DNA from 4 places in the Alloalcanivorax dieselolei B5 genome. Region 3 is predicted to be linked to each of the others. Evidence: predicted binding sites of a transcription regulator. Region 3 holds the regulator's gene; each other region holds the start of a gene.
The links. The regulator FNR, encoded in region 3, switches genes on or off when oxygen is low (the NO sensors DNR and NnrR bind a similar motif). The targets are predictions, from matches to a motif close to TTGATNTANATCAA.
Positions count from the first base shown of each region.

Region 1: B5T_RS15080 (ribonucleoside triphosphate reductase) is a predicted target of FNR. The motif match lies at 3,388-3,401, and genes of this name have one in related genera.
Region 2: ubiT (ubiquinone anaerobic biosynthesis accessory factor UbiT) is a predicted target of FNR. The motif match lies at 1,689-1,702, and genes of this name have one in related genera.
Region 4: B5T_RS17300 (oxygen-binding di-iron domain-containing protein) is a predicted target of FNR. The motif match lies at 3,035-3,048, and genes of this name have one in related genera.

Region 1 is NC_018691.1:3,377,929-3,383,000, forward strand. Features, by position in the region: gene cydC (thiol reductant ABC exporter subunit CydC) at 1-1,209, shown strand, start outside; gene ubiU (ubiquinone anaerobic biosynthesis protein UbiU) at 1,298-2,305, shown strand; gene B5T_RS15075 (U32 family peptidase) at 2,317-3,204, shown strand; gene B5T_RS15080 (ribonucleoside triphosphate reductase) at 3,484-5,072, shown strand, end outside.
Region 2 is NC_018691.1:3,383,077-3,388,148, forward strand. Features, by position in the region: gene B5T_RS15080 (ribonucleoside triphosphate reductase) at 1-66, shown strand, start outside; gene nrdD (anaerobic ribonucleoside-triphosphate reductase) at 112-303, shown strand; gene B5T_RS15090 (anaerobic ribonucleoside-triphosphate reductase activating protein) at 296-1,006, shown strand; gene ubiT (ubiquinone anaerobic biosynthesis accessory factor UbiT) at 1,158-1,625, opposite strand; gene B5T_RS15100 (nitrate/nitrite transporter) at 1,767-4,409, shown strand; gene B5T_RS15105 (nitrate reductase subunit alpha) at 4,420-5,072, shown strand, end outside.
Region 3 is NC_018691.1:2,492,277-2,497,348, reverse strand. Features, by position in the region: gene B5T_RS11230 (sulfite exporter TauE/SafE family protein) at 1-255, shown strand, start outside; gene hemN (oxygen-independent coproporphyrinogen III oxidase) at 320-1,693, shown strand; gene fnr (fumarate/nitrate reduction transcriptional regulator Fnr) at 1,776-2,489, shown strand; gene B5T_RS11215 (universal stress protein) at 2,486-3,403, shown strand; gene yaaA (peroxide stress protein YaaA) at 3,439-4,218, opposite strand; gene B5T_RS11205 (hypothetical protein) at 4,440-4,916, shown strand; gene B5T_RS11200 (MBL fold metallo-hydrolase) at 4,997-5,072, shown strand, end outside.
Region 4 is NC_018691.1:3,894,186-3,899,257, reverse strand. Features, by position in the region: gene B5T_RS17310 (penicillin-binding protein activator) at 1-1,407, opposite strand, end outside; gene rsmI (16S rRNA (cytidine(1402)-2'-O)-methyltransferase) at 1,537-2,391, shown strand; RNA gene rnpB (RNase P RNA component class A) at 2,642-2,999, shown strand; gene B5T_RS17300 (oxygen-binding di-iron domain-containing protein) at 3,104-3,916, shown strand; gene mraZ (division/cell wall cluster transcriptional repressor MraZ) at 4,251-4,694, shown strand; gene rsmH (16S rRNA (cytosine(1402)-N(4))-methyltransferase RsmH) at 4,712-5,072, shown strand, end outside.

The DNA.
Region 1 (5,072 bases), 890 kb from region 3:
GCCACCGCCGTCGTTTTGCTGCTCGCCGGATTCTGGATCGCCGGACCGGTGGCGGCCCTGGCCATGCTGGCCGGATTTATCGTGATGTTCCTGCTGCTGCGGCGCTTGTCGAAAGTTTCCACCGAACCACTGGAACAGCGGGCCCGGCAACGCGAGCAACTGCGCGGGGATCTGGTACAGACTCTCCACGGACTGCCCGATGTGCTCGCCTATGGTCTGCGGCCCTCATTGCTCGAACAGTGGCGCCGCCGCCTGGCCGATCTGGCCGGACTCGAACATCGACTGGCCTTGCGGCACGCCATCACCCAGACCCTGATCCAGAGTCTGATGCAATGGCTGGCGGTGGCGATGCTGCTGATACTGATCACACCGGTGCGGCAGGAGATGATCGACGCGCCGATGGCGCTAGCCCTGATGCTGCTGGTATTGGCCGCCGCCGAGGTGACCCTGCCCCTGGCCCAGGCCTGGCAGGGCTGGCCGGATACCCGCGCCACCGTGACGCGCCTGGACACCCTGACCGGCACGCCGATCCCGCCGCCGGCCGCCTGTGGCAGCGAGATTCCCCGGGCCGACGGCCATTTGCGGGTCCGCGGACTGAGTTTCGCCTGGCCGGGTCAGCCAGCATTGTTCAGCGGTCTTGATCTGCAAGCGCGAGCCGGCGTCCCGCTGGCCATCGTCGGTCCAAGCGGCAGTGGTAAATCCACTCTGTTGCATTGCCTGATGGGCCTGCAACGGATCAGTGCTGGCGAGATCCGATTCGGCGGTGTCAGCCAGGAACGGGCGGACAGCGACGCCTGGCGCCAATGTTTCGCCCTGCTGTTACAGCAACAGCAGCTGTTTACCGGCACCCTGAGGGATAATTTGCGTCTGGCCAGACCGGACGCCAACGACGAGCGCCTCTGGCAAGTGTTGGAACAGGCCCGGCTGGCGGATCTGGTGCGACAACGCGGCGGTCTCGATCATTGGATCGGCACCAACGGCATGCACCTCTCCGGCGGGCAGGGACGGCGTTTATCACTGGCCCGGGTGCTGCTGCGGGACAGTCCGGTGATCCTGCTGGACGAGCCCTTCACCGGTCTGGAACCGGCCACCGCCGACGCGCTGTTCGACACGCTGCATTCCACCTTGAACGACCGAGTTCTGATCATGGTCACCCATGATCGACGTCACGCTGAGCGTATGGAGAATCAATTGGTTCTTGACGTCTGACGTCCGGCCCTCCCTTTGACCCAGGTCAGCCCGGTGCGGCCCGGCGGCTTTACCCTGACCGCCCAAAGCATCTGGCAAGGGAGGAGACATGAACGGTTCCCCGGAACTGGTCTGCCCCGCCGGCAATCTGCCGGCACTGAAAACCGCGGTGGACGAAGGCGCCAACGCGGTTTACATGGGTTTCAAGGACATCACCAACGCGCGTCGCTTCGCCGGCCTCAACTTCACCCCGGAACGGGCCCGGGAAGGTATCGACTACGCCCACCGGCAAGGTTGCCGGGTATTCTGCGCCATCAACACTTATCCGCAAAACGACGGCTGGCCGCTCTGGACCCGGGCCGTGGATCAGGCCGCGGATCTCGGTGTGGACGCCTTGATTCTGGCGGACCTGGGCTTGCTCGAGTATGCCAGCCGCCGCCACCCGGACCTGCCCCGACATTTGTCCGTGCAGGGCTCCGCCACCAGCGCCGAGGCCTTGCACTTCTATCATCGCCATTTCGACATTCGCCGCGCGGTGCTGCCCCGGGTGCTGTCACTGGATCAGGTAAAACAACTGGCCGCGGCTTCGCCGGTGGCCCTGGAAGTGTTCGGCTTCGGCAGCCTGTGCATCATGGTGGAGGGGCGCTGCTATCTTTCCTCTTATCTCACCGGTGAATCCCCCAATACCCACGGCGCCTGCTCGCCGGCTGCACACGTGCGCTGGGAAGAACAGGACGGCGGACTCAGCTCCCGTCTCAACGGCGTGCTCATCGACCGTTATGGTCCTGGCGAACAAGCCGGTTATCCAACCCTGTGCAAGGGCCGCTTCCGGGTCGATGACGAGCTCTATCACGCCATCGAGGAACCCACCAGCCTGAACACGCTGGAGCTGCTGCCAGAACTGCAAGCCCTCGGCATCGCCGCGGTGAAGATCGAAGGCCGGCAACGCAGTCCCGCCTACGTGCGTGAAGTCACCCGGGTATGGCGCCAGGCGTTGGACCGTCTCTCCCGGACGCCGTCCACGTTCCAGCCGGATCCAGCCTGGCAACGCGCTCTGGGCAACCTGTCCGAAGGCACCACCACCACTCTGGGCGCCTATGAGCGCCGCTGGAAATAGGAGGCATCGGCATGCTGGAACTGGCCCTGGGACCGGTGCCGTTTTATTGGCACCAACGGGACTACGAGACCTTCTATGAGCACGCGGCGGACTGGCCGGTGGAGCGGATCTATCTGGGTGAGACCGTGTGCGGGCGGCGGCGGGACATGAAACTGGATCACTGGCTCGGGCTGGCCCGGGAACTGCGCGCGCAGGGCAAGACCGTGGTGCTGGCCTCGCAGACCCTGATCGAGGCTGGTGCCGATCTGCGCGCGCTGCGCCGACTGTGCGATAACGGCGAACTGCCGGTGGAAGCCAATGACATGAGCGCCGTGCAGTTGCTGAATGAAGCAAGGCTTCCCTTTATCGGCGGCGCGCCTCTCAACCTCTACAACGTGGAAGCCATCCGTTTGCTGGCCGGTTCCGGTATGCAGCGCTGGCACGCGCCATTGGAGCTGTCCCGGCAGGCGCTCACCGCTCTGCTGACAGCACTGCGGGAACAGGGTCTGGCTCTGCCGTGCGAGGTCCATGCCTACGGACATCTGGCGCTGGCCTGGTCGGCCCGTTGCTTCACCGCCCGGCGGCGGGGCCATGCCAAGGACCGCTGCCAGTTTGTCTGCCGGGACGACCCTCAGGGGTTGCCCCTGTTCAGTCAGGACGGTCGAAGACTGTTCACTCTCAATGGCGTCCAGACCCTCTCCGCCTGGCCCCAGGACCTGCGCAGGGAACTGCCGGTGATGGCTGAAATGGGGATAAGCAGCGCGCGCCTGGTGGTAGCCAACGAGCCCATGGCGGACGTGGTGGCGGCTTTTGATCAAGTGCGCCGGGGCCAGCCGGACCACCGGGACCCGCTTGCCCTGGTGGACGAAGCGCGCTGCGACGGCTACTGGCACGGCGCCCCCGGAATGGACCGTCACTAGCACGCGAATCGCGGCCGTTTCCCACAGGCCGAACCACGAAGCCGCTGTAGGAGCCAGCCTTGCTGGCGAATTTTTTGTGCCCTCTTCGCCAGCAAGGCTGGCTCCTACAGCGGCCTTGTAGCGACCTCCGATTTCATGTGCCCGAGGTCCGGGCCGCTGGAGCCTCTCTCACCCTCACTTTCTTTGACCCAGATCAGCCCTTTCTCTCGGCCTCACCTTTACGCTGACCACCATATATTGTGCCAACACAAACAAAACTCACTAAATATGGAAATCGCCATGACCACACCCCGCCCGGACAGCACGGTGACGGTGAGCACCACCGTCGAGGAGTACCTCAGTCGCGCCGACTGGCGCGTCCACGCCAACGCCAATCAGGGCTATTCCCTGGGCGGGCTGATTCTCAACATCTCCGGCAAGCTGATCGCCAATTACTGGCTCGATCAGGTTTACCCGCCTGAGGTCGGCAGCGCCCATCGGGAAGGCGATCTGCACCTGCATGATCTGGATATGCTGAGCGGCTACTGTGCCGGCTGGTCCCTGCGCAGCCTGTTGATGGAAGGGTTCAACGGCGTCACCGACCGCGCCGAAAGCGGCCCGCCCAAACATCTCTCCAGCGCGCTTGGCCAGATGGTCAATTTCCTTGGCACACTGCAAAACGAATGGGCTGGCGCCCAGGCCTTCAGTTCCTTCGACACCTATCTGGCACCCTATGTACGCCGTGACAACCTGGACTACCCGGCGATACGGCAAGCCATCCAGGAATTCATCTACAACCTCAATGTGCCGTCCCGTTGGGGCAGCCAAACGCCCTTCACAAACCTGACCTTTGATTGGACCTGCCCGGAGGATCTGCGTGAACAGGTACCGGTGATCGCCGGCGAGGAGCAGCCGTTCACCTACGGCGAGCTGCAGGCGGAGATGGATCTGATCAACCGCGCCTATCTGGAAGTGATGGAAGCCGGCGACCAACGTGGCCGGGTTTTCACTTTCCCGATTCCCACTTACAACATCACCGAGGATTTCGATTGGGACGCGCCCAACACGGAGCGGCTGTTCGCGCTGACCGCCAAGTATGGCCTGCCCTACTTCCAGAACTTCCTCAATTCCGATCTGCAGCCGCATATGGTGCGTTCCATGTGTTGCCGCTTGCAGTTGGATGTCCGCGAGCTGCTCAAACGTGGTAACGGCCTGTTCGGCAGTGCCGAGCAGACCGGCTCCGTGGGCGTGGTGACCATCAATTGCGCGCGCCTGGGGCACCGCTTCGCCGGCGACGAAAGCGGTCTCTACCGGGAGTTGGACCGTCTGCTGGAACTGGGCCGCGACAGTCTGGAAATCAAACGCGACCGTATCCAACGCTGGATGGACGCGGGTCTTTATCCGTACACCCGGCGCTATCTGGGCACTTTGCGCAATCATTTCTCCACACTGGGCGTGAACGGTCTCAACGAGATGGTGCGTAATTTCACCCACGATCGCCTGGACATCGCCACCGAGCAGGGTCGTGACCTGGCCTTACGCCTGCTGGAGCACGTGCGCGAACGCATGCGTGGTTTCCAGGAAGAGACCGGCCATCTGTACAACCTGGAGGCCACCCCGGCGGAAGGCACCACCTACCGCTTCGCCAAGGAAGACGCCCGCCGTTACCCCGACATTCTCCAGGCCGGCACCCCCGAGGCCCCCTATTACACCAACTCCAGCCAGTTGCCGGTGGGCCATACCGAGGATCCGTTTGCAGCACTGATCCATCAAGACCCGCTGCAAACCCGCTATACCGGCGGCACCGTGCTGCATCTGTACATGCGAGAACGGCTTTCCAGCTCCCGCGCCTGCCGCCAGTTGGTACGCACCGCCCTGTCCCGGTTCCG
Region 2 (5,072 bases), 890 kb from region 3:
TGCCCGCGCTGCGACGACGCGCTGCTGGCCCAACAAACAACGGTGAATGACACCCACGTGGCCTGACACTTTCACATTGATTTTTATTCAATCCCAAAAAGGAGACACACCATGAACGCTTCTCTCTCCACTGCTTCCCTGAATCCCCGTGACACTCTGCCCGAAGAGCAACGCCAGCGCTGCGAAGTCTGGACCCGGGTGATGGGGTATCACCGGCCGGTCAGCCAGTTCAATCCGGGTAAAAAATCCGAACATCGCCAGCGCCGTCATTTTTGTGAGCAACAGGCTCGGCTGGATGACTGATGTCGGTTCCGGTCCGGCCCTGCCGGTGGCGGGGCTGACGCCGCTGACCACACTGGACTATCCGGGCCGGTTGGCGTGCGTGGTCTTCCTTCAAGGTTGCCCGCTGCGCTGCGGCTATTGCCATAACCCGCACATGATCCCGCCCCGGCGAGGCCAGGTGCGGGAGTGGCGCGAGGTCGAATCCTTTCTTGAAACACGACGAGGTCTGTTGGAGGCGGTGGTGTTCAGTGGTGGCGAACCCACCCGGCATCCGCACCTGTTACTGGCGATACAGCGAGCCCGTGAGCGAGGGTTCGGCATCGGTCTGCACACCGCCGGCAGTTACCCCCGACGTCTGAGCACACTGATACCGAATTTGGATTGGGTGGGCCTGGACGTGAAAGGGGGCGCGGCCCAAATCGATCGTATCACCGGGCGCGGCCGGCAGTGGCGACAGTTGTGCGACAGTCTGGATCAGTTGCTGGCCGCCGATCTGGCATTGGAGTGCCGCACCACCGTGCACTGGCGGGATTTCGATGAGGCCACCGTGGAACGGCTGGCACGCTGGCTGGCCGCTAAAGGAGTGCGCCACTACGCTCTGCAATGGGCGCGACCACAACAATGCCTGTCACCGTCCTATCAACAGCCGTCACCGATAGCCAATCCTTTGCCCGATCTGGCGAAACGGCTACGGCCGTTATTCGAGACACTCAGCGTGCGTTGATAATGGGGATGTGAATTCAAAGGTCGCCACAAGAGCACTGTAGGAGCTTGCCCTGCAAGCGAATGGGTTGTTGGCATAAAAGAATTCGCTTGCAGGGCAAGCTCCTACAGTGGCTTTGTAATCCTTTCGTAGGAATCAGCCTTGGCAGCGATCAGCGTGTTGCGTACGCCAGTAACCGCAGCCCCTCCCGCACCGGTCCCGGCCAGCGGCTCTGATCCAGGCCATCGAGCAGATTCTTCACCCACAACCCCAATTCGGTATCCCCTTCCACCAGCAGACGGCGCTGGAAAAACAAAGTGTCCGGGTCCTGCTCTCTGCCAAGGAGCTGCAAAAACTCACGCCAACCACCACGAATGCACGCCTCGCCGGGGCGTTCGCTTAACCGCAGACGGTTGGCCTGCAGCGTCACGGTAAAACGCGGCGCGCCGTCGGCCAGATCAAGGGTCAGGTGACGGCCCTGCAACGGTTCGAATTCCCCCGCCGCCAATGGCTCCGCCAACAGACGGTTCATCAGCGGTTCCAGGAAGGGACGCTTCAGCGGCAACGGAGCATGAGCATCGATATGGCGAAATACCGCCAGCGGCGACGGCGGCCCGGACGGCGTGAAGGGAAAACGCATTGAGCAGTCTCCAGACTGTCATGACAGGAATACCCATACTCCCTGCCATTCATCGGAGAGACGTTGACCCTGATCAATACGTCTGATAGCTATTTCTGACAGATTGCCACACACGGACGGCCCATACCTCAAGGAGGCACCGTGGCATCAACGGAACCGGTCTCACACCCCGGCTCGGGGCAGGCGTTGTTCCTTTCCACCCTGGCGTTCACTCTGTGCTTCGCCGTATGGACGCTGTTGTCCATCATCGGCATCCCTCTCAGTAAAGAACTGAATCTGTCGGATACCGAACTGGCCTTGCTGATCGCGACACCGGTGCTCACCGGCTCGATCAGTCGCCCGGTTCTCGGCATTCTTACCGACCGCTTCGGCGGGCGTCCGGTAATGGGCATCCTGCTGCTGGTGAGCGCGGGCTGCGTCTACCTTCTGACCCTGGCCCGCAGTTACCCCATGCTGTTGTTGGCGGCACTGGGCCTGGGTCTGGCCGGCGGCGCCTTCGCCGTGGGCACCGCCTACGTTTCCCGCTGGTTTGGTGGTGACCGTCAGGGCACCGCCCTGGGCGTTTTCGGCGCCGGCAACATGGGCTCGTCGCTGACCAACTTCGCCGCGCCTTTACTGCTGGTCGCCCTGGGCTGGCAGGGCACCACCCAGGTGTACGCACTGGTGCTGGCGTTGATGGGTCTTGGCTTCCTGGTGTTCGCGCGGGATCCGCGACACCCGACGCCGTCCCTTACCTTGAGCCAGCGTCTGGCGCCCATGGCGGACCTCCGGGTATGGCGTTTCTCGCTCTACTATTTCTTCGTCTTCGGCGCCTTCGTCGCCCTGGCCCTATGGCTGCCCCACTACCTGATGAGGGTCTACGGGGTGAGTCTCACCACCGCCGGCATGATCACCCTTTTGTTCACCCTGCCCGGCTCCCTGTTCCGCATTCTCGGTGGCTGGCTGTCCGACCGGTACGGTGCGCGCCGGGTGATGTACTGGACCTTCATCGCTTGCCTGATCTGCACCTTCCTGCTCAGTTACCCCCCCACCGAATACCGTATCCAGGGCATCGACGGCGAGCTGCGTTTCTCTCTGAATATGGGCCTGCCGCCCTTCGTGCTGCTGATCATGGTGCTGGGGTTTTTTATGTCCCTGGGCAAGGCGGCGGTATTCAAACACATTCCCACCTACTATCCCGAACACGTGGGTGCCGTGGGCGGCGTGGTGGGTATGGTCGGCGGCCTCGGCGGCTTCTTCCTGCCACTGACCTTCGGCATGCTCAATGATGTGGTGGGCATCTGGCAGAGCTGTTTCATGCTGCTGTTCGTGCTGGTGGCAGGAGCGCTGGCGTGGATGCATTACGCCATTATCAAGGCCAACCGGGTGGAATGGACGGAACAGCGCGAAACCGGCGACCTGCCGGAACTGTCCACCCCAAGCAAACTGGTACTGCAGGACTGGCGGCCGGAGGACACCGATTTCTGGGAACACCAGGGCCGCGCCGTCGCCCGCCGCAACCTGTGGATTTCCATTCCCAATCTGGTGCTGGCCTTTTCCGTCTGGATGGTATGGTCGGTGGTGGTGGCGCGGCTGCCGCAAGTGGGCTTCGACTACAGCGCCAACCAGCTGTTCTGGCTGGCGGCATTACCGGGTCTCTCCGGCGCCACTCTGCGGGTGTTCTACAGTTTCATGGTGCCGATCTTCGGCGGCCGCCGCTGGACCGCTTTTTCCACCGCGTCACTGTTACTGCCGGCGCTGTGGATCGGCTTCGCGGTACGCAACCCGGACACCCCTTATCTGGTGATGCTGGTACTGGCTTTGCTGTGCGGTTTCGGCGGCGGCAACTTCGCTTCCAGCATGGCGAACATTTCCTTTTTCTTTCCGAAAAAGGAAAAGGGCGCCGCCATGGGACTCAACGCCGGCCTCGGCAACCTGGGCGTGAGCCTGATGCAGTTCCTGGTGCCGCTGGTGATCACCACCGGAGTGTTCGCCTTTGCGGTCGGTGATCCGCAGATGACCGCCGACGGCGAACGCCTATGGCTGCAGAACGCCGGCTTCGTCTGGGTGCCCTTCATCGTTGCCGCCACCGTGGCGGCCTGGTTCGGCATGAACGACATCGCCAGCGCCAAATCCTCGTTCCAGGATCAGGCGGTGATTTTCCGGCGTAAACACAACTGGCTGATGTGCGTGCTGTACACCGGCACGTTCGGCAGCTTCATCGGCTTCGCCGCCGCCTTCCCGTTGCTCAGTTCCCATTTGTTTCCCGAGGTGGACGCTCTCAAGCTGGCGTTCCTCGGTCCGCTGCTCGGTGCGCTGAGCCGCGCCTTCTCCGGTGGTGTGTCGGACCGGCTCGGCGGTGGCCGCGTCACCTTCTGGGTGTTCGCGGGCATGATCGCCGGCGTGATCGGCCTGCTCTGGTTCCTAGATCAGCGCGATCAACCCGGCGCCTTCGTCGGCTTCTTCGTCTGTTTCCTCTGGCTGTTTCTGGTCTCCGGGGTGGGCAATTCCAGCACCTTCCAAATGGTGCCCGCCATCTTCCGCCACGAAGTGGCCCGGCTGATGCCGGACCGGGATGCCCGGGAACAACAACTGGAAAGCGACCGCGAAGCCGCCGCCGTGGTCGGTTTCACCTCCGCCATCGCCGCCTACGGTGCCTTCTTTATTCCCAAGGCTTTTGGCACGGCCCTGGAGCTCACCGGCGGCGCCGAGCCGGCACTGTACGGCTTCCTGTTGTTCTATGTCCTGTGTCTGGGACTAACCTGGTTCTATTACACCCGCAAAAAAGCGGTGATTCCCTGTTAGGAGCTACACCATGAGCCACTTTCTGGATCGCCTGAGGTATCTCGGAAAGAAGCCAACCGAATTTTCCGACCACCATGGTGAAACCCGCGACGAAAACCGGGACTGGGAAGACGGGTATCGGGCCCGCTGGCAACACGACAGGATCGTGCGGTCCACCCACGGAGTGAACTGTACCGGCTCCTGCAGCTGGAAGATCTACGTGAAAAACGGCCTGGTGACCTGGGAAACCCAGCAGACCGACTACCCCCGTACCCGCCCGGACCTGCCCAACCACGAGCCCCGGGGCTGCCCCCGCGGCGCCAGTTATTCCTGGTATCTGTACAGCGCCAACCGGCTCAAATATCCGCTGGTGCGGCAGTCCCTGTGGCGATTATGGCAAGACGCCCTGGACCAGCACACCGACCCGGTGGACGCCTGGGCCAGCCTGGTCGAGGATCCGGGCAAGACCGCCCAGTACAAGAAAAACCGGGGCATGGGCGGTTTTGTGCGCGCCGGCTGGGATGACTTGAATACACTGATCGCCGCCGCCAACGTCTACACCGCCAAGCAATACGGGCCGGATCGTATCATCGGCTTTTCGCCCATCCCGGCCATGTCCATGGTGTCCTATGCCGCCGGCGCCCGTTACCTGTCGCTGATCGGCGGTGTCTGCCTGAGCTTCTA
Region 3 (5,072 bases):
CCCTGTGGATTGCTTTATTCCGCCCTGGTGCTGGCCGCCGGAACCGGTGAATGGGCCGATGGTGCCCTGGTCATGGGGATGTTCGGCGCCACTACCCTGCTGCCGGTGGGCGCTGCCGGCGTGTTCGGCGGGCAATTGGCGCGGTTGCGGCGGGGGCCCGCCCGATATGTGGCGGCGGCGATGACATTGGCGCTGGCGCTGGTGTTTCTTCAGCACGGGCTGCCCGGAGACGTCCATGTCCATCACCATCCTTGATCTGCATCAAGGTCGGCGATGGTCATAGTGGCATGATGCCGCCATTACCCTTTGGAGCGCTGACATGACGCAATGGAATCCGGATCTGATCCGCCGATTCGGAGGCCCCGGGCCCCGCTACACCTCCTATCCGCCGGCCACCCAGTTTCATGAGGAAGTCGGCGAGGAGGACTACCGGCGGGCCGCGGCCCGCGGTAATCAGGCCCGCCGTCCACTGTCGCTGTACTGCCATATCCCGTTCTGCGCCACGGTGTGCTACTACTGCGCCTGCAACCGGATCATCACCGGCAACCGGGCCAAGGCCGAGGATTATCTGACCTTCCTGAAGCAGGAGATCAAAGCCAAGGCGGCGCTGGTGGACCCGCAACGGCCCGTGGTGCAGATGCATTGGGGCGGCGGCACCCCCACCTACCTCAGTGACGCGCAGATGACCGAGCTGGTCTATGACCTGGCCCGTCATTTCAATCTGCTGGAAGATGATCGCGGCGAGTACGCCATCGAGGTCGATCCGCGCACGGTGGATCGCGCCCGTCTCGGGCTGCTGCGGGGGCTGGGTTTCAACCGGCTCAGTATCGGCATTCAGGATCTGGATCCGGTGGTGCAGAAAGCGGTTAACCGGGAGCAATCCCTCGAGCTGATCACCGAAGTATTCGAGGCCGCCCGGGATTTCGGTTTCCACTCCATCAATGCCGACATGATTTACGGTTTGCCCTGGCAGTCCGCCTCCAGCCTGGCCCGCTCCCTGGAACAGTTGCTGGCTTTACGCCCGGAGCGCATTTCACTTTACAACTACGCCCATATGCCGGCGCGCTTCAAGGTGCAGCGACAAATCCAGGAAACCGCGCTGCCCAGTCCGGAGGAAAAACTCGCCATGCTGAAACTGGCCGGCGAAACCCTGGAGGCGGCCGGCTACGTGCTGATCGGCATGGATCATTTTGCCCTGCCGGACGATCCCATGGCGGTGGCGCAGCGCAACGGCACCCTGCACCGCAATTTCCAAGGCTACTCGTTGCATGGCGACGCCGACCTTTTGGGCATGGGGATCAGCGCGATCAGCGCTTTTGATGATTTCTACGCGCAGAACGTCAAGGTTCTGAGCGACTGGCAGGAAGCCGTGCAAGAGGGGCGTATGCCGATCGAGCGGGGTTTCCTGCTCGATTGGGACGATCGCCTGCGCCGTGACGTGATCATGGGGCTGCTGTGCGACCTGCGGCTGGATCTGGTCGCCTTTCGACAGCGTTGGGAAGTGGATTTCGCCGATTATTTCAAGGACCAGCTGGCCGCGCTGGGCGAATTCGAGAAACTGGGGCTGATTGATATGGACGGCCCCGTGTTGAAGGTCACCGATACCGGGCGCCTGGTGGTGCGCGCTCTGGCGATGTTGTTTGACCGCTATGCCGGCACCCCGAACCCACAGCGATTCAGTCGCATTATTTAGCTCGCCGTCACCGATCCGGGAGACCATAATGTCTCAAGCCGTAATTGCACTACGCAGTGTATCCAATATGGAGGTACGCAGCATGCCTCGTCACGTTTCATGCAACGACTGTAGTCTCAGCCCCATTTGCCTGCCGTTGGCGGTGGCGCCTTCCCAGCTTGACGAACTGGATGGCATCATCCGCCGCGGCCGCCCTCTCAAGCGCGGAGAGCACCTGTTTCGCGCCGCCTCCCCGTTCGGAGCGGTTTACGCCGTGCGCTCCGGGGCCCTGAAGACCTATGTCCTCTCCGATGAGGGCGAGGAACAGGTTACCGGCTTCTACCTGCCGGGTGAGATCGTCGGCATGGACGGCATCAGCACCGCGCACCACGTTTCCAACGCCAAGGCATTGGAAACCGCCACGGTGTGCGAGATCCCCTTCCATCGCCTGGAGGATCTGTCGCAGCGCATCCCCTCCTTGCAGCATCACTTCTTCTCGCTGATGAGCAACGAGATCCGAGCCGACCGCGAACTGCACATGCTGTTGAGTAAGAAGAGCGCGGATGACAGAGTGGCTTCTCTACTGTTGTCCCTGGCCGCGCGTCAGCAGCGCCGGGGCTTGAGCAGCAGCCGCTTCCGTCTGCCCATGTCCCGCTACGACATCGCCAATTACCTGGGACTGGCGGTGGAAACAGTGAGCCGCATTTTCACCCGTTTTCAGCAGCAGGAGATGCTGCTGGTGGACGGCAGGGATGTGGAAATCATCGACCGGGAGGCGCTTTGCGGCAGCGGCAGACTACAAGTGGAGGCACCATGACTATTCCGACCGATGGCATTCTCGTTGTATTGGACCGCCACCTGAAGGCTCCGCAGCCGGCGTTGAAGAAAGGCCGGCTGCTGGCCGCGGCACTGGGCTGCCCTCTAGTGGTGACCGTCAATAGCGATTCGTCGGCCATGCGCCGTGCCGTGGGACTGGACCAGAAACGCCGGCAAGCAGCCGAACAGCAAATCCGTAACGCCTGGGAAAGGCGTATCCAGGACTTGCTGGCGGGTACCGAGGCCTCCGTGCATATCACCACGCACAAGGATCAGGATGAAGATCTGCGGCAGACGGTAATTGCCGCCAAACCACGCCTGGTGGTGGTTCATACCAGCGAGGAAGGCACTCTGCGGCGTCATCTGTTTACGCCACGGGACTGGCTGCTGATCCGCAGAGCGCCCTGTCCGGTGCTTTGCGTGCAGGACCGTCCCTGGAGCGAGCCGCCGGTGTTTACCGCGGCGATCGAGCCGGAGGAAGAAGACGAGAACGGCCTGGACGCCACCGTACTGGCCGCTGCCCGGGAATGGTCGGCGCCGCTGCAGGCGTCACTCAACGCCGTGCACGTGCTGGAACATCCGGACGAGACGTTGTTATTGGTGGCGGGAGAAGCGTTGCCTGAATACGCCGCCAGTGCCGAGAGCATTCGCAAGAGTCACCGCGACGCTCTGGACCGTTTCGCCGAGCGCCACGGTCTGCCGCTGGAGCGCACGGAAATGCTGGAAGGGCCAATCGCCGGCACCCTGGCCGACTACTGTGAAAATAACGGCTCCGATGTGCTGGTGGTGGGGACGGTGCGCCGCAACAAAGTGGAACGGCTGCTGCTGGGCGCCACCGCCGAATCCCTGCTGGTGCACGCCCGCAATGATGTGCTGGTGATCAAGCCCGAGGGCTTTGAGGCCGACTGGCAGTGAAATCGTGGCCCTTTTCTGTATGAAAAGGGCCACGATCAACCGCCCTGCTCGGCTCTTCGGAACACCGGTTTGGTGTCCGTGGAAGACGTTTTGTCATAGCGATACCCCGCCTCCCTGAATCGCTTCAGATCCTCGGGCTTTTCAAACCCCTTGCGCAATATCCAGGCCGCCATCATGCCGCGGGCTTTTTTGGCGTAGAAACTGATGACTTTATATTTGCCGTTCTTCTCATCCTGAAAGACCGGCTCGATGACCGGCCCCGGCAACAGTTTGGTTCGCACGGATTTGAAGTATTCATTGGAAGCAAGGTTCACCAGCACGTCAGTGCCCACGGCGCGCATGTCCTTGATCAGTTGCCGGGTAATGCGTTCATCCCAGAAGGCGTACAGGTCCTTGCCGGCCGGTGTGTCCAGTTTGGTGCCCATTTCCAGACGATACGGTTGCATCAGATCCAGCGGCCGCAGGACTCCGTAAAGACCGCTCAGCATGCGCAGCCGATGCTGTGCGGCGGCCAGGTCGTCCTTGCTGAACCGGCTTACATCCAGTCCGGTGTAAACATCCCCTTTGAAGGCGAAGAGTGCCGGACGGGCATTGTCCTTGTTGAAGGGGCGTTGCCACAGAGCGAAGCGCTCGACGTTGAGGTGGGCGATCTTGTCACTCACCCCCATCAGGCTGGACAGATCCGCCGGCGACAGTTTGCGGGCTCTTTCCACCAGTGTTTCACTGTCATCCAGCATGCGCGGTTGAGTGGCGCGCAGCGCCGGCAATGATGACTCGTAATCCAGGGTCTTGGCCGGCGAGACCACTATCAGCATGGGTTTTCCTCCGTGGCATGAAATCGTGAATACCGCCATCATGATGGTCTGGCAACCGCCATGCCGGGGCACGGCTCATGATTAAGCAGCCATAGATGGTAGCGCAAGCGGCCATAGTTTGGACCACTGAACGGCATAGGCAGGGCCGGTTCCAATCCGGGTGACGCCGGCGGACGAGGATCGCGGCGGCGCCGGGGAAACAAAACAGAAGGATAAAGAGCATGCGGTATTTGTTGGTTCTGGCGGTGGTGACCGCGGTGGTGGTGTTGCTCTGGGGCAGCTGGCAGGCCGGGCGGCGCCCTTTCTATCTGGTGCTCACCGGGGTCGGCGTGGCCAGCGCCGTGATGCTGATTTCCTTTCTGTTCACCGACCAGGAGCGTCTGGTATCCGGTGATCCCGCATCGATCACCGTTACTGTCACCGGTGTCAGTCAGATGGAGACCGGGGTGCGGGTAAGCGGCGAGATCAGCAACCGGGGGGAGCATGCCATCGCCCATGTGCTGCTGGACACGGTCGCCCTCTCCTGCCCACCGGCGAAAGCCTGCGAGACACTCCATGAAGAGCGGATTCCAGTGTCCATTCATGTGCCCGCCGGTGGCCGCTATCCCGTGGCGGTGGTGGCCGACCGCGACCGCGGCATGCAGACCCCGGACCGTTGGGAGTTGCGGGTCCGGGAAGTACAAGTGTACGGCGAATAGGCACGGTCGCCGTCATACCGGGGGGTTTGCAAGCCAGGACTAAATGGTCACAATGCGCTTCCCGAACCAATGGAGTTACCATGGCGGCGCTGATTCCCGGCCAGTCCACGGCCATCGCTACCAATGCCTGGCGTGTGCTGGGCCGTAACCCCGGCA
Region 4 (5,072 bases), 1.4 Mb from region 3:
ACGCCCCTGGTCGGCGTTGGCCACCAGGAACACAAACGCCATGTCCTCCGGGCCGCGGGGGCGGAATTCCTTGCCGCCGCTGGAACCGAGATTGCCGCGGGCCTCACCGAGGAAGGCTTTCACCGAGCCGCCGATATCGTCATCGGCGTAGGTGCGGCTGGCCACGATGGAGCCGCCTTGTGACTGCCAGGCATTGCTGAACGCCTCGGCGACACGGTAGCCCCACTCCGAATTGGGGTAGAGCACGCCTGCTCTCACCGCGCCGGCGGCGTAGCCGTCACGGGCCACCTGACGGGCCTCGTCTTCCGGCGCCAGGCCGAACTGATAGAGGCCGTTGCCGCCGTCGTCCAGGTAATTCAGCGCTAAAGTGGGCACCGGCGGGGTGCCGAGTGCGGCGATAGCAGCCACCTGGTCCTTGGCCAGCGGGCCGATCACGAACTGGGCACCATCCATCACCGCCTGCTGGTAAACCTGGGCGGCATCGGCGTCGGCGGTATCGTAGAAGCGCAGCTCGGGGGTGTAGTCGCCGTTGTCACGGGCCAGATAGTAGCCGGCCATCAAGCCGTCATGGAGCGCGTTGCCAGCATAGGAGAGCGGGCCGCTTTCCGGCAGCAGAACCGCGACCCGGGCCGGCCGTTCCTGCGCGGCGCGGCGCATGGCATTGAGGGTTTCGGGCAGCTGTGCCTGGGCCGGGTGTTGCGGCCAGCGCTGCTGCCAGTCGTTCATGCGCGCCACCTGATCATCGAGACCGGCCTGGGCGTCGCGGTAGATGTCCGCCAGTTCCAGCCAGCCGAGCAGATCACCGCTGGCACCCTCGGCTTCCTGCTGCAATTGGCTGCGCGGTACACGCAGCAGCGCCTGCCAGGTCATATCCTGGTTGTAAGCGCGGTCGGAGCGCCCCAGTCGCGGCTGGATGTCGACCCGCTCCTTGAGGCTCTCCATCAGGTTGTCGTTAAGAGCCAGGGCATCCGCGCGCAGCAAAGCCAGGCGTGCCTGCTGATCCGCGGGCAGGGAGCGGATATCCCCCTGGTAACTGTTGAGCAGGTCCAGCGCCTGTTGCGGTTTGTGCTGCCCGAGCAAGGCCTGGGCACTCAACTGCAGCCAGCGGAAACGCTGATCCATGCTCGGGGCGCCGCCGCGCACCAGCTCCAGCACTTCACTGGCTTCCCCGGCCCGGTCGTTAACCAGGTAATAACTTGCCCAGGAGAGGGCGGTATCGGTCCGCGCCGGATCCGCCATATCACCCAGGCGTTGCCTGGCTGATTCCGTGCTGGATGGGGCTTCACGGGCGGGAGCCGTGTCCATGGCGGGGGTGCCGGTGCGCTGGTACGCCCCTGGTGTCTGGACGCAGCCGGTGATGGCGAGGATCACCAGCAACGCGGCCCATTTAACCTGTCTCAATTCCATGACGGTGGGATAACCCTTTGCTACTGCGGGAATGGAGCCGGTATTGTAGGGACTTTCCGACTCGCGAATAACCCCCGGCGGCGCTGCGCGCCCCTTCTCTTGCCCTATCAGTGAGACAGAGCACGTAAAATGACCCGACCCTGCCACGACGCCGAAGCGGGCTGCCTGTACGTAGTCAGCACACCGATCGGTAATCTGGACGATATTTCCCGGCGCGCCATCCAGGTGTTACAGGAGGTGGATTGGGTGGCTGCCGAGGACACCCGGCACAGCCAGGGGTTGATGCAGCAACTGGGGATTTCCCCCCGCCTGATCAGTTGCCACGACCATAATGAGCAGCAGCGGGCTCCGGATCTGGTGGCACGGCTGGCCGATGGCGAGAGTGGCGCATTAATCAGCGATGCTGGCACGCCGCTGGTCAGTGATCCGGGCTACCGTCTGGTGCGGGCCTGCCAGGACGCCGGGGTGACCGTGGTGCCGATCCCCGGGGCCTCGGCGCTGCTGGCGGCGCTGGCGGTGGCCGGCCAGCCCAGCGACCGCTTTTTGTTTGAAGGCTTTCCGCCGGCCAAGGGCGCCGCCCGTGAACGGGTTCTGGAGCGCCTGGCCGCCGCGGACGTGACCACCATCGTTTACGAAGCGCCCCATCGGGTGCTGTCCCTGCTTGAGGCATTGGCACCGAAAGTGGCACCGGAGCGGGAACTGACCCTGTGCCGGGAACTGACCAAGCGCTTCGAAACGGTACGCCGGGGACCGGTCGCGGAGGTGCTGGAATGGGTGCGCGCCGACAAGGACCAGCAGCGCGGGGAACTGGTACTGGTGCTGGGACCGGCGCCGCAAAGCGACCTGCTCAGCGAGCGCGACCGGGCCCTGGCCCGCGCTCTGCTGGAAGAACTACCCCTGTCCCGCGCCGCCCGCGTGCTGGCCGCGCATACCGGGCTCAAGCGGCAGGCGCTGTATAACTACTTAGAAACAGTTGACAGTTGATAGTGGACAGTTGACAGCGAAAAACAAAAACAGGTGATCTTTAGCCGCTGTGGGAAGCTTGCTGGCAAGCGAATGGGGTTCGCTCAGGCGCTTGCCAGCAAGCTTCCCACAGAAAAGGCATGAATCGACTTTGTTGATACGCAAATGAATTTTGCATCTCCGCATTTTTCTTTCCGCTGTCAACTGTCCACTATCAACTGTCAACTACTTCTACCCTATCAACTGTCAACTGAATCCACTATGCTGCGCCCGGGTCGGTCAGGCAGCCGCTGGCGGGAAACCGCTGGAGGAAAGTCCGGGCTCCACAGGGCAGGGTGCCAGGTAACGCCTGGGGGTCACACTGGTGACGGTGTGGCTACGGCCAGTGCCGCAGAAAATAGACCGCCTGTTCCTTCGGGGGCGGGTAAGGGTGAAAAGGTGCGGTAAGAGCGCACCGCGCTGCTGGTAACAGCGGTGGCAGGGTAAACCCCACCCGGAGCAAGACCAAATAGGGATCCAATGGCGTGGCCCGCGCTGGATCCGGGTAGGTCGCTAGAGGTCCCCGGTGACGGGGATCCCAGATGAATGGCTGCCCACGACAGAACCCGGCTTATCGACCGGCCCACCTTATTGCCTCAATGTCGGGACCCGTCCTGGACGGGTCTTGATACAGATCAAGTACCCTCCGTCGCGCCTATGCAAAATACTTGATTTACATCAAGGAGGAGGCGCGATGACACGGGCGGATATTCTGTTCCAGCAGGGCGATCACGTGGTGGCCAGGTTTCATGATCTGGTCCAGGGCGAAGGCGTGCAGGCCAATCAGTTCGCCATTCGCCATGGTGAGCAGGGGGCCCTGATCGACCCCGGCGGCGATCTTACCTATACCCCTCTGACCATCGAATTGAGCCGCCATCTCAACCTGCGTGATCTCACCTACATTCTGGCGTCCCACCAGGACCCGGATATTATCGCCTCGCTGCCCCGCTGGATGTTGCATTCCCACTGCAAGGTGGCGGTGTCCCGGCTATGGTCGCGGTTTCTGCCCCACCTGGCGTCCACTTTCGTCACCTCGCGGGTGGGCGAGCAATGGCAGGAGCGGATTCTGGCGCTGCCGGACAAGGGAGCGGTATTGCCGTTCGCGGATTCGGAACTGTGGGCCTTGCCCGCCCACTTCCTGCATTCAGTGGGTAATTTCAGTTTTTACGATCCGGTAAGCCGTATCCTGTTTTCCGGGGATATCGGCGCCTCTCTGGGTGGGGAGGAAGGCGAGGTAGGCCGTTTCGAGGATCACATTCCGGCCATGGCCGGCTTTCATCGGCGCTACATGGCCGGCAATCGTGCTTGCCGCTATTGGGTGCGCATGGTGCGGGAATTGAATCCGGCAATGATCGTGCCGCAGCACGGAGGTTATTTTGCGTCTCGAGTGACCATTGGGCGCTTTCTGGATTGGTTGGAACGGCTGGAATGTGGCCCCGACTTGATGGGGGTGAAGGATTACCGGCTTCCCGGGAGAGTTGGCGCTCACCCAAAAAGAACGAAATAGAATTTGCAGTATATTTTATATATGCAAATGATCTAACACTTAAAGTGCTTTCTCAGCTCCAGAGCGCAGCTGTCTGATTAGTTTCAGAACCAATTTCCCTTCCTTTATTCCCCTTTCAATGTGACACAGCTAACAAACTGATTTTCAAGGAATTTCTTTTACATTCACCAATGTCGTGAAACTTGACTTGTGAAAAGCGCTGGCCATAGAGTGTCGCAATGTGGTGAAAAGTGGGATGAAGTGGGAAAAAGGCTTCGTCCGGTGTGACGAAGTGGGACGGACCGCCGCTCCCAATGCTTCGACATAAAAGGGCCGACATAGAAGGGGAAGGCCAGTGTTCAATGGGCGTACCGCGCTCAATCTGGATGCAAAAGGTCGGCTGACCGTGCCGACGCGCTACCGTGAGTCGCTGAACAGCGCTTGCGGTGGCCGCGTTGTGCTTACTCAGCACCCCTATGACGCCTGTCTGGTGATGTACCCGTTTCCCGAGTGGCGCGAGATCGCCCGGCAGGTGGCCGCGCAGAGTGACGCCCACGCCCAGGTTCGTGCGTTGAAGCGCCGGTTCCTGGGGCAGGCGGTGGAAATGGACATGGACGGCAATGGCCGTCTACTGGTGCCGCCGGAACTGCGGGACGTGGTCGGGCTGGAGAAGCGCGCCATGTTGGTGGGTCTGCTGCACCGCTTTGAAATCTGGGCCGAAGACACCTGGAACGAACTCGAACAGCAGAACCTGGACCAGGAAGCCATGCCCGAGAGCGTGCAGGCTCTGTCGTTCTGACGCCGCGAGGTCATGGCATGAACAACGGGAAGCAGTACGCGCACCAGCCGGTGATGCTGGAGGAGGTACTGGAAATGTGGTTCACGCGGGACGACGGCTTCTATGTGGACGGCACCTTTGGCCGCGGTGGCCACAGTCGTGCCTTGTTGTCCCTGCTGTCGCCCGCCGGGCGCCTGACGGGCGTGGACCGTGACCCGCAAGCGGTGGCCACCGGTGAGCAACTGGAAGCGGAAGATTCCCGCTTCCGTATTCATGCCGGCCGTTTTGACTGTCTGCCGGAACTGGTGAGTGAGGCCGGGCGGCCGATTGACGGTCTGTTGCTGGATCTGGGTGTGTCCTCGCCGCAACTGGACGACGCCAGCCGCGGGTTCAGTTTTC